One region of the Undibacterium sp. TC4M20W genome, then DNA from elsewhere that is predicted to be linked to it. Evidence: predicted binding sites of a transcription regulator. Region 1 holds the regulator's gene; each other region holds the start of a gene.

Region 1 (4,087 bases):
TATATTGTTCTTGACGGAGGTAAGTACAAATTCGCTCATGGTGGTTGACTATGCAGGTAAGGGATGAAGCTGCCATTTTAACTTTGTCGGGCTTGGGCGTCACGGGGTGTATATGTTTATGAGGAAATAGAGTAAGGGCGGCATGATCGTTGCCGTTGCTGTCGGGTTTGACTTTGGGGTTGCAGTTGTTTTTGATTTTCTGCAGTTCCCATGTGTAGCCGCCGTTTGTGCAGTACAGAAAATGGATTAAGAAGAGCCGCTGTCTGAGCGGAGCGAGTTTCGGATCTTCCCATTTTTTGTACTGCACAAACGGGTACCCCGAAGGGGCGGCTACGCCTGGGTCGCCTTTCTTTGAATACTTACTTTGGCGACGCAAAGAAAGTATTTCGGCTGCCGGGCCGAGACCCGGCTTGTGTCCACGAAGGGCAAACGTTTTCATAAAGGTGCGGTATGTAACAAGCGTTGCGGCATACCACGAAAGCCACTGGATTCCAGCTAAAAGCACGCTGGAATGACGTTAACATGTGTACGGATTGTCGCAAGGCAATTCAGTTAATGATTGATGTAAATTGTTAACCTCAAAACCATTAACCCAACAAAAAGGACGCCTTTTAGCGTCCTTGTTTTGGATGTCCGTAACCCTGTTCAGGTAAGGACTGGGGTCTTATGAAGCCGATGCCGGATCAGGTATGTGCTTGATGGCGTCGTGCTGATGGTCTTGCATTTTATCTTTATGCTTGATGACCTGGCGATCAAGTTTATCTACCAGTGCATCGATTGCTGCATACAGATCATGCGCCAGGCTTTCAACGTGAATATCTTTACCGCTGATATGCAAATTGATGTCGGCTTTGTGTCGTTTTTCCTTTTCCCGGAGCTTGTCCACCGTCAGGATGACGGCGATATCAATGACCTGGTCGAAATGCCGCCTGATACGTTCTAGTTTGGTATGTACATATTCACGAATTGCAGGAGTTACTTCGACGTGATGTCCACTGATGGTGAGATTCATACTGTGCTCCTATAGTGATGTTGCTTGCTATAACGATACGCTCTCAGCATTTATTTGCCTTGAGCTAAATCATATATAGCAATTCAAACCGTGATTACAAGGACTGCTTACAAAGATTTACGCAAACTGACTGGGGGGATTTTGAGGGCTTCACGGTATTTGGCAACTGTCCGTCGGGCAATTACCATGCCCTGTTCACCCAGCATGTCTGCAATTTTGCTATCAGAGAGTGGGCTTTTCTGGTCTTCTGCTCCTATCAACTGCTTGATGAGTGCACGTATCGCGGTGGAAGATGCTTCACCCCCTGTTTCCGTCGCGACATGGCTGCCGAAAAAGTACTTCAACTCAAACATGCCATGTGGGGTCAACATGTATTTTTGGGTTGTTACACGCGAGATAGTGCTCTCGTGTAATCCTAGTGTATCAGCAATTTCGCGCAAAACAAGGGGGCGCATTGCAACAGCACCGTGGGTGAAAAAATTGCGTTGCCTTTCGACTATGGCTTGTGCAACGCGCAATATAGTCTCAAAACGTTGCCGCATATTCTTGATCAGCCAGCGGGCTTCCTGCAATTGCGCGCCCATGCCAGCCTCGCCACGGTTTTGCTTCATGATGTTGGCATACATGCTGCTTACCCGCAGCCTGGGCATGACATCCTGATTCAACATGACTTGCCAGCCGTTGCCGGATTTTCTGACGATCACATCGGGTACGACATAGTCCGATTCATCGGCAGCAAAGGCCAGGCCAGGTCGTGGTTTGCACAGGCGGATGATAGTTTGTGCATCGCGCAAATCTTCATCATCGCAATCGAAGATTTTCTTGAGTTTGGTGAAATCTCTTTGGGCAAATAAAGCCAGTTGCGTTTCAACAATTTGCAATGCCAGCCTGCGTGTGACGAAAGCAACTTTTGGCAGACGCCTGATTTGCAAGGCCAGACATTCAGACGGGCTGCGCGCACCGACACCAGCCGGGTCAAAGCTTTGCAACATGTTCAGCGCAAACGCCAGCTCTTCTGGTTCTACGCACAGTTCCAGTGGCAAACTGGCATGTATTTCATCTAATGTTTCGGTCAGGTAACCGTTATTGTCGATCGCATCGATCATCAACTCGACCAGGGCACGGTCACGCGGTTCGCGCAGGTTAAGACGCATCTGTTCCTGCAAGTGCTCACGCAGGGTGATATGGGCTGCACCGAGCTGCGGGCGGCCATCTTCATCATCGCCAGATTTGCTGCCATGCTGTACATCATCAAAGCCCCAGTCTTCTTCGCTGGAAGTGGTGCTGTCATTGCTGATGACGGTTTCTGCATCAGCGGCAGCCGGTTCTGCTGACCTGTCACTGTCTTCTCTTGCTGCCGGTGCTTCCATGCCAGCATCTGCAGAAGTACTGCTGGTATTGATGGCACCGTCAGCCAGCAGGCGTACGGCGTGATCGAGGGGATCATCGACACGTTCCAGCATGGGGTTATCAGTCAGCAGCGTCTCCAGCTCCTGATGCAATTCCAAAGTGGATAACTGCAATAATCGTATTGATTGCTGCAATTGCGGCGTTAAGGCCAGATGTTGTGAGGTACGTAGTTGCAGGCTTTGTTTCATGATGATTCCCGTCACATCCGGAAGTGTTCTCCGAGATAAACGCGACGTACAGATTCATTTTGTATGATGTCGTCAGGCTTGCCGCTGGCAAGTACCGCGCCCTGGTTGATGATATAGGCGTGATCGCAGATGCCCAGGGTTTCGCGTACATTATGATCGGTAATCAGCACGCCTATGCCGCGTTCCTTGAGGAAGCGCACAATGCGTTGAATTTCGATGACGGCGATAGGATCAACACCGGCAAAGGGCTCATCCAGCAAGACAAAGCGTGGGTTGGTCGCCAGTGCGCGGGCAATTTCGACGCGGCGGCGTTCACCGCCTGACAGTGACAGGGCCTGGCTTTCACGTATTTTTTCTATCTGCAAATCTGCCAGCAGGGCATTGAGCCTTTGCTCAATTTTCTTGGCACCGAGATATTTGCCTTCGCTGTCTTTTTGCAATTCGAGTACGGCGCGGATATTGTCTTCTACTGTCAGCTTGCGAAATACCGAAGCTTCCTGTGGCAGGTAAGACAAACCCAGTACGGCACGTTCATGGATAGGTAGTTGCGAAATATTCACGTCATCAATCGTGATATCTCCAGCATCTGAAGGTACCAGGCCAACGATCATGTAAAACGAGGTGGTCTTGCCTGCGCCATTCGGCCCCAGCAAACCCACCACCTCACCGCTTTTCAATAGCAGTGAGACATCGCGCACGACCTGGCGCGCGCCATAGCGCTTTTGCAAGCCCTTGACAAGCAAGGTGCTGCTTGACTGTGCAGTCATCTTATTTAGCCTGTTTTTCTGGTTTTGGTTGCAAGGTGATGGTGATATTGCCTGAGCCATCTACATGCTGGCCACTGGTCGAATTCGTGCCAACAAAAACATCATTCTTGCTGTCATAAGACAGGTACTCACCTTCCTGTTCCTGGGTGACGCGTTTGCCTTCGAGGTAGCGTACCTTGGCCTTGGAAATGAATTTGACGATTTCTGTACTCTGGTTGTATTCAGCACGGTCAGCTTCTCCATCTACCCACAGATCAGGGCCACCATCGCGCTTCTGGCGGAAGGTGACTTTGCGGCCACTGCCACCTGTCAGAACAACAAACTGATCGCCATTCGGGGCTTCGGTCACGACAGCACTCTCAGAAGTGACGGTCAGGGTGCCGCGCACCAGAGACACGCCCTTGGATAATCTGCTGACGCTGGCTTTGCCATCACTGATGCCATAACCGGCTTTGATGATGGTTTCTTTATTACTGTCGGCTTTTTCTGCATTTGCAGAAACACAGGCCAGGCCCAGGCAGGCCAGGCTGATCAAGCGTGTGACGCTAAATGATGTTTTGATCATGTGCATATTCGCTTTCTTGCTTATTTATTCCCGGTTTTGGGAGCTGGTTCACGTTTCTTGAGTTGAATGTAAACCTTGCTCAGCAATTCCAGGCCTTGGGTTGAATTATTGGCAATCATGCCAGTTGCAGTTGAATGCAGTTTGC
Region 2 (4,087 bases), on a different contig from region 1:
TCACCTCAGGATGTATCCCAACATTTATTGATGTCATACCAGCGTGTACTAGAATTTGCTGCCCTGTCTGATACGGGCTTGGTCAGGTCGCATAACGAAGATGCCATCGTCGTTTGTGCCGACTATGGCTGTGCGGTCCTGGCCGATGGCATGGGGGGATATAACGCGGGCGAAGTCGCCAGCGCCATGACCGCCCAAATCATTGCTGAATATTTATGTAGCAAGATGGATGCCATCTGGTTCCCGTCCATGGGGCCAAGGCCGCTGGCGATGGCACGCTGGATGACAGAGTCAATCGAGCAGGCCAATCGCAATGTCTTGTATACAGCGCTGACCAATCCAGAATGCGCAGGCATGGGCACTACCGTGGTGGTGGCATGCTGTTTGCAAGACAAGCTTTTGCTAGCACACGTCGGTGATTCGCGCGCCTATCGTTATCGTGCGGGCGAGCTGACACGTCTGACGCAGGATCATTCGGTATTGCAGGAACAGATCAATGCAGGCCTGGTGACTGAAGAAGAAGCACGTTATTCTTCTATTAAGAACCTGATCACCAGGGCGGTGGGGACTCTGGAAGAAGTGCATACAGAGTTGCATACACACCATACTGAAGAAGAAGATTTGTATCTGATGTGTTCAGATGGATTGACCGATATGCTCGGGCATGATGAAATCCAATCCTTGATCAGGCAGCACGGGTCTGAGCTTCAGTCTTGTGCCGAAGCCTTGATCGATGCTGCCAAGGACAGGGGCGGGCTGGATAATATTTCCGTAGTCCTGTTCAGGCTGGTGAGTGAAGAAAACAAGTCCTGGTTACAAAGAACATTTACCCGGTAGGTCGGGGATTATGAATTGATGAGAGATTTATGGCGAAAATTATCGTCACCTTTAATGGTTTGGTTCAGCAAGAAATCACTATCAGCAAATCACGCCTTACCGTAGGCCGGCGCCCCAGTAATGATATCGTCATTGATCACCTGACTGTCAGTGGTCAGCATGCCGCAATTGATACTTCTTCCAGTGGCTCTTTTGTACTTGATCTTGGTAGCACCAATGGCACCATGGTCAATGCGCAGCCTGTCAAAAAACATTTGTTGCAGCACGATGATGTCATCGACATCGGTAAATACAAATTGCGTTTCCAGGTAGAAGAGTCAGGCAAGCAGACTTTTGTGCCTGAGCCAGGCCAGGCGCAACCGGCCGCAGTTGAAAAGCCAAGAGCCAAGATCAAGGTCATGACTGGCCCTAATGCAGGTAAGGAACTCAATCTTGTAAAGCCCGTCACTACAATAGGCAGCCCTGGCACCCAGGTCATTGCGATTACCCAGCAAGGCAAGGAATATGTCATTGCACAGGTCGAGGGTAATGCTGCTGCGACCGTCAATACCCAGTCCATCAAAGACAAACCTCATACCCTCAAGCATGCTGACATGATAGAGCTGTCAGGGACAAAAATGGCAGTGATTTTCTACTAGAACTCATTTCGTCCCTGCCTGAGCCACCAGGGCAGGGACAAGCCAGACTTTGAAATTGCCTGGAAAAACTTCCCTTGCTTCATTTGATGGGCCAGATGACCTGGCTGCACATCCACTGCGCATGTGCTTGCGCTTACGCTACATATGTCAGGCAGTTGCCAAGTAAAAAAATTTTCATATTTTCATCAAGTGTTGAAACAATTTTTTACATGACTGACAGACTTGTCAGTCGTCTTTGTGATCTTACACAAACATTGACAAATATTTGCATTGATTAAATTGCAATTGTTGACGCATTTCGTCACTAGTTAATCAATGGCTTATGGAATCGCTGATTTATGCATAAGAAAATGCGAAGTTGCGCAGTAAACACAAACTGGCACGGTGATTGCTACATGTGAACCGTAGTCCCTGATTTCAACTTTTCCTGGAGTTCATAATGAAAGCTATCCCTAAACAGCTGCAACGCGGCTTTACACTGATCGAATTGATGATTGTTGTTGCAATTATCGGTATCTTGGCAGCGATCGCTATCCCTCAGTATTCTGATTACACATCCCGTACTCGTGCAGCTGGCGCGGTTTCGGAACTGGATAGTCTGAAATCTGCAATGGCAATTTGCTACCAAAATGAAGGTGCATGGACTAACTGTGCAACTACAGGTTCTAACGGTATCCCATCTTTCCCAGTTACAACTAAATTCCTGCCAGTAATCCCAACTGCAGCTGGTCTGGGTATCATCACTGCAACACAAACTGGTGCAACTACAACTGCTGGTGTTCCTTTGACGCTGACATTGACACCAACAATCTCTTCTGGTCAAGCAAACATGATCTGGACAGCATCTGGCACAGTATGCGATCCAATCCGTGGTTTGAAAGCTGGTCAAGGCGGCTGCCCATAATAGCTGGTTTGATTGTCAAAAAAGCCCACTTCATTGTTGTGGGCTTTTTTTGTTATGAACCTCTGGACAATTTTTTTTAAAGATTCAATTTTATAATGAGGCAACAAATGAAATTAAATATGAAAACCGTGCAACGTGGTTTTACGTTGATCGAATTGATGATTGTTGTTGCAATTATCGGTATCCTGGCAGCGATCGCTATCCCTCAGTATTCTGATTACACATCCCGTACTCGTGCAGCTGGCGCGGTTTCGGAACTGGATAGTCTGAAATCTGCAATGGCAATTTGCTACCAAAATGAAGGTGCATGGACTAACTGTGCAACTACAGGTTCTAACGGTATCCCATCTTTCCCAGTTACAACTAAATTCCTGCCAGTAATCCCAACTGCAGCTGGTCTGGGTATCATCACTGCAACACAAACTGGTGCAACAACAACTGCTGGTGTTCCTTTGACACTGACATTGACACCAACAGTGTCTTCTGGTCAAGCAAACATGATCTGGACAGCATCTGGCACAGTATGCGATCCAATCCGTGGTTTGAAAGCTGGTCAAGGCGGCTGCCCATAATAGCTGGTTTGATTGTCAAAAAAGCCCACTTTATTATGGTGGGCTTTTTTTTTAGCGATCAAAAAATGCACTCATAATAAGTTCAGACAAGTCTTTGTAAAGCCTGAGCTAAACGGGCGAGGTCAGAGAAAAGTGTGTATGAAGCTCATGAAAGTGCAGTTTATACAATGTACTTGTTTTTATTTAAGACATGATTTGACCCCGTCTTATGAAGATGGCCTGAATAATCAAGGAAAGTATCTGGTTTCTGTTGATGATGCTATGTTATCTTCAGTAACGACCAACTCTTATACGCGGTAACAATAAATGATCACATCTATGCAAACGGTACAACGCGGTTTCACCTTGATAGAATTGATGATAGTCGTGGCAATTATCGGCATTCTGTCCGCAATTGCGCTTCCTCAATATTCTGACTATACGTCACGCACGCGCGCAGCCGGGGCAATTTCAGAGTTGCAGAGTCTGAAGCATGCGATTTCGCTTTGCTATCAAATGGAAGGCGCATGGGCAAGCTGTTCTACCATAGGTAGCAATGGCATCCCCACTTATCCCATCACCACCAAGTTTTTGCCAGTGGCCCCCACAGCAGCGGGCAATGGCGTTATCACTGCAACGCAAACGGGTGCAACCACGACTGGTGGTGCACCTTTGGCTGTGACATTGACCCCGACTATCTCCAGTGGCCAGGCAAACATGATCTGGACAGCAAGTGGCACAATCTGTGACCCCATACGCGGCTTGAAGTCCGGCCAGGGCGGCTGCTGACATATCAATTTACCCGCAAGCTCAATCAACAGCTTGCGGGTTCTCATATCTTCTCTATTTCTGTCTATGACAGAAAAACTTCTCGCCTTGCCTTACCGGTAACAACCCGTCATATGCAAAAGACATCCCGGGACTTGCAAGGCAGGTCTGATTTATTGCTCAAACTTGTGCGCCACATTTACAATCTGGACTAATACATAAATATGGCTGGCGCTTACTTGAGAAATGACAAATGCTGAATTGGATTAAGAGTAAATTTTCTTCAACTGCTGACAAGAGCACTAACTCTGTCCAGGCCCCAGAGGCCCCTGAGCCTGCTAGCTTGGCAACGCATCTGCAAGAGACCGGCGCTGAAAGTTTGAAGACGG
Region 3 (4,087 bases), on a different contig from region 1:
ATCAGGGTGATGAACTCGCCCTTCTTGACATTCAGATTGATATCGCGCAGTGCATGGAAACTGCCTTTTTTGGTATTGAAGACCATCTCTACCTGATTGATCTCTATGTACTTGTTGTCGATTTCATTCATGATCATGTCCCCACATCTTCATAAGTAAAGGCGCGTGCTATCGCTACCAGGATTTGCTCCAATATCAGCCCCACCATGCCGATGACGACGATGGCAATGATGATGTGTGGTACGTTCAGATTATTCCATTCATCCCAGACCCAGAAGCCTATGCCTACGCCACCTGTCAGCATTTCTGCAGCGACGATGACCAGCCAGGCCGTGCCTATCGCCAGCCTGACGCCCGTCAGCATATACGGCAGAACCGAAGGCAGGAGAATACGGGTGATGATTTTCCATTCAGACAAATTGAGTACGCGGGCGACATTCATATAATCTTGCGGCACTCGCTGCACACCAATTGAGGTGTTAATGATCATAGGCCAGATGGAGCAGATGAAGATAGACCATATCGCCGCCGGATGAGCCGACTTGAATACCAGCAAACCTATGGGCAACCAGGCCAGTGGCGAGACTGGCTTCAACAGGCTGATAATGGGATTGAACATACCGGACAAAAACTTGAAACGGCCTATCAAAAATCCCAGCGGTATGCCTACCGCTGCAGCCAGGCCAAAGCCAACTGCGACCCGTTTGAGAGAGGCAAAAATATTCCAGCCTATACCCTGGTCATTTGGCCCCTTTTGATAAAAGGGATCAGAAAACACCTTGATGGCTTCCTGCAAAGTCACCCATGGTGAAGGGAAAGTCGTGTTCTTGATTGCGATGATTTCCCAGATCAAAATCAGCATGCCTATGCCAAATAAAGGCGGCAACACACTCAGGAAAAATGGCCGGAACGAGCGTGGTCTTTTTTCTGCTTTGGTTTTGATTTCCTTTACCACGTTAACTTCCGTCACTGTAGTTGCTGCGCTGCTGGTATCACCTGCGGCAGACATTGCACTATGCACCAAGGTATTCATGACAACTCCTTAAGCCTTGATTTTGAAAGAAGCTGCGTAGGCAGCCGGGTTCTTGCCATCCCAGACCGTACCGTCCATGAACTTGCTGCTGCGCATGGGGTCTTTTGGTACAGATACCTTGGCCATGGTCGCAGCATCTTTGTAGATATCGATGCGGTTAACCGCTTTTGCCACCGCCAGGTAATCCGGGTCAGCTTTCAACAAGCCCCAACGTTTGTGCTGAGTCAGGAACCACATGCCATCTGACAGGTAAGGGAAATTCACTGCACCGTCATTAAAGAATTTCATGTAGTTAGGATCATCCCAAGTCTTGCCCAGGCCATTCTGGTAGCGTCCCAAAATACGCTGGTTGATGACATCGACCGAAGTATTCACATAGGATTTATCGGCAATGGTTTCTGCCATCTTGGTCTTGTTGGACAGGGACGCATCGATCCAGCGGCTGGCATCGAGAATCGCGGCCACAACTGCCCGCGCAGTGTTTGGATATTTCTGTACGAATTCAGACGTAGTGCCCAAAACTTTTTCTGGATGGTCTTTCCAGATGTCCTGTGTCGTTGCCGCGGTGATACCTATGCCGTCTGCAATCGCCCTATGGTTCCAGGGTTCACCTACGCAATAACCATCCATATTACCGACCCGCATATTTGCCACCATTTGCGGTGGTGGTACGGTAATGACCTTGGCATCTTTCATGGGGTTGATACCGTGGGCAGCCAGCCAGTAATACAACCACATCGCATGGGTGCCAGTAGGGAAAGTCTGGGCAAAAGTGTATTCTCGCTTGTCGCTTTGCATGAGCTTGGCCAGGCCAGCGCCATCTACAGCGCCCTTCTCTGCCAGCTTCTTCGACAAGGTAATCGCCTGGCCGTTATTGTTCAGCGTCATCAGCACGGCCATGTCTTTTTTATTGCCGCCTACCCCGAGCTGCACACCATAGATCAGGCCATATAAAACATGGGCAGCATCCAGCTCGCCATTGACGAGTTTGTCACGCACGCTGGCCCAGGAAGATTCTTTGCTTGGGATAATCTTGATACCGTATTTTTTATCAAAACCCAGCACCGATGCCATCACCACCGAAGCACAATCAGTCAGCGGAATGAAGCCTATGTGCACCTCTTCTTTTTCTGGCTTGTCTGATCCCGCAGCCCATACCCCACCGGTACTCAAGCCCATGATGCCTGCCCCGCTTGCCAGTGCGGCAGTTTGCAAGAAACTGCGACGTTTGAAATTAGGTTCATTTTCTTCCTGCGTCTTGATGAGATTATTAGAAGTTTCCTGATTCGACATGTCTGCACTCCAGCTAAATTGATTTCTATAATGAAAAAAGGTGTCGTTCCACCACGGATAAACCGGATGGAAAGACACCTTTGTCTTGTGAGGTGACCGCCGTTAGTCAGACTCACATTTTTTCTGAAGCGCCAGCTTTGGCACTTTCTTTAGCTACAGCAATTGCCGTGCCAGCTTAAATTAAAGGACTCGGCTCTTCATGCCAATACTATGAAGCGAAATCCTCTTAAAAATACCAGTTGCTGCGCACTCAAATGACGCAACGCACCATTTGCATGCACAAGCTTGGCTCAGCCACCGAGCAAATCCACCACATCCAGCATGCGCTGCGCCAGATCCACCAGCTTCAGGTTTTTTTCCATGGCTTGCTTGCGCATTTTTTGATAGGCCTCGTTTTCTGAAAGATGATGACGCTCCATCAGCAGCCCCTTGGCACGTTCTATTGTTTTGCGTTCCTGCAGCTTGGCCTTGGTATCGGATAATTCGCTACGCAGCTTTTGATCTGCATTGAAGCGCGCCATGGCGACATCCAGCACAGGCTTGATGCGCTCAGACTGCAAACCGGCAACTACATAGGCCGAGACGCCAGCTTCCATGGCGGCGGCCATATTCGACTGGTTGCCATCTTCAGTAAACAAAACGATGGGGCGAGGCGCATCACGGGTCAGCATGACCATATGTTCCAGCACATCACGCGAATCAGACTCGGCATCAATAATGATCATGTCTGGCTGCAACTGGGCGATGCGCTCGCTCATATAGATGTCGCCAGGAATAACGGCGATGATGTTATAACCCGCTTGCAGCAAGCCTATGCGCAAGGCGCGTGAGCGGGCCAATTGTGCCTGGGCGTGTTCCTGCAACTCGTCTTCGCGCTGGATGACCGTGTTCACCACCACAATCCGCAGACTGGTTGATGCTGGTGTTGCCGGTGTTGTCGCTTCGTCAGTATTTGCTTTGCCGCGCATTGATGGCCCATGCCAGATATAATTACGTTTACCAGCAATAGCAAGAATCACACCAATCCCTGCGCTGGAATACAAGTGGACAATCGCTTGCATTCTTGCCATGCCTATGTCATTCGCTTGCTTTTCCCTTACTTAGAAACAGATATGATAGTTCTCGGCGTTGAATCCTCCTGTGACGAAACCGGCCTGGCCTTGTATGACACAGAGCGCGGCCTGCTTGCGCATGCCCTGCATTCGCAAATCGCCATGCACCAGGAATATGGTGGGGTCGTGCCGGAACTGGCGTCACGCGACCATATACGCCGCGCCCTGCCTCTGCTGACCGAAGTGTTGACTAAGTCTGGCACAGAAAAACAAGCTATAGATGCGATTGCCTATACCCAGGGACCAGGCCTGGCTGGTGCCTTGCTGGTCGGTGCTTCGGTTGCCTGTGGCCTGGGCATGGCACTGGATAAGCCCGTGCTCGGTGTCCATCATCTGGAAGGCCACCTGCTGTCTCCCCTGCTGGCCAGCCAGCCACCCGAATTTCCCTTCGTTGCCTTGCTGGTCTCTGGCGGGCATACCCAGTTGATGCGGGTGGATGGCGTTGGTCGTTACCAGCTATTGGGAGAAACCCTGGACGATGCGGCAGGTGAGGCTTTTGACAAGTCAGCCAAATTGCTGGGTTTGTCTTATCCGGGCGGACCGGCTATCTCGCGCATGGCAGAGTTTGGTGACCCGGCGGCTTACCAGTTCCCGCGCCCCATGCTGCACTCCAAGGACTTGAACTTCAGTTTCTCTGGTTTGAAGACAG

The links. Region 1 encodes sigma-54, which starts transcription at its own class of promoters, with help from an activator protein. Its sites were predicted from a motif close to TGGCANGNAANCTGCTTT; they were not measured.
Region 2: the regulator sigma-54 is predicted to act here: its motif matches at 1,853-1,870, upstream of ACO0LL_RS18380 (pilin).
Region 3: the regulator sigma-54 is predicted to act here: its motif matches at 2,482-2,499, upstream of ACO0LL_RS15685 (CmpA/NrtA family ABC transporter substrate-binding protein).

Annotation. Positions count from the first base shown of each region.
Region 1 covers NZ_JBMPPI010000001.1:24,521-28,607, reverse strand. The annotation lists gene ACO0LL_RS00135 (enoyl-CoA hydratase/isomerase family protein) at 1-39, opposite strand, end outside; gene hpf (ribosome hibernation-promoting factor, HPF/YfiA family) at 665-1,012, opposite strand; gene ACO0LL_RS00125 (RNA polymerase factor sigma-54) at 1,120-2,610, opposite strand; gene lptB (LPS export ABC transporter ATP-binding protein) at 2,622-3,377, opposite strand; gene ACO0LL_RS00115 (LptA/OstA family protein) at 3,379-3,942, opposite strand; gene lptC (LPS export ABC transporter periplasmic protein LptC) at 3,963-4,087, opposite strand, start outside.
Region 2 covers NZ_JBMPPI010000015.1:118,621-122,707, forward strand. The annotation lists gene ACO0LL_RS18370 (Stp1/IreP family PP2C-type Ser/Thr phosphatase) at 31-837, shown strand; gene ACO0LL_RS18375 (FHA domain-containing protein) at 867-1,475, shown strand; gene ACO0LL_RS18380 (pilin) at 1,915-2,379, shown strand; gene ACO0LL_RS18385 (pilin) at 2,499-2,951, shown strand; gene ACO0LL_RS18390 (pilin) at 3,270-3,719, shown strand; gene ACO0LL_RS18395 (tetratricopeptide repeat protein) at 3,952-4,087, shown strand, end outside.
Region 3 covers NZ_JBMPPI010000012.1:8,430-12,516, reverse strand. The annotation lists gene ACO0LL_RS15695 (ABC transporter ATP-binding protein) at 1-131, opposite strand, end outside; gene ntrB (nitrate ABC transporter permease) at 134-1,033, opposite strand; gene ACO0LL_RS15685 (CmpA/NrtA family ABC transporter substrate-binding protein) at 1,043-2,212, opposite strand; gene ACO0LL_RS15680 (ANTAR domain-containing response regulator) at 2,617-3,294, opposite strand; gene tsaD (tRNA (adenosine(37)-N6)-threonylcarbamoyltransferase complex transferase subunit TsaD) at 3,439-4,087, shown strand, end outside.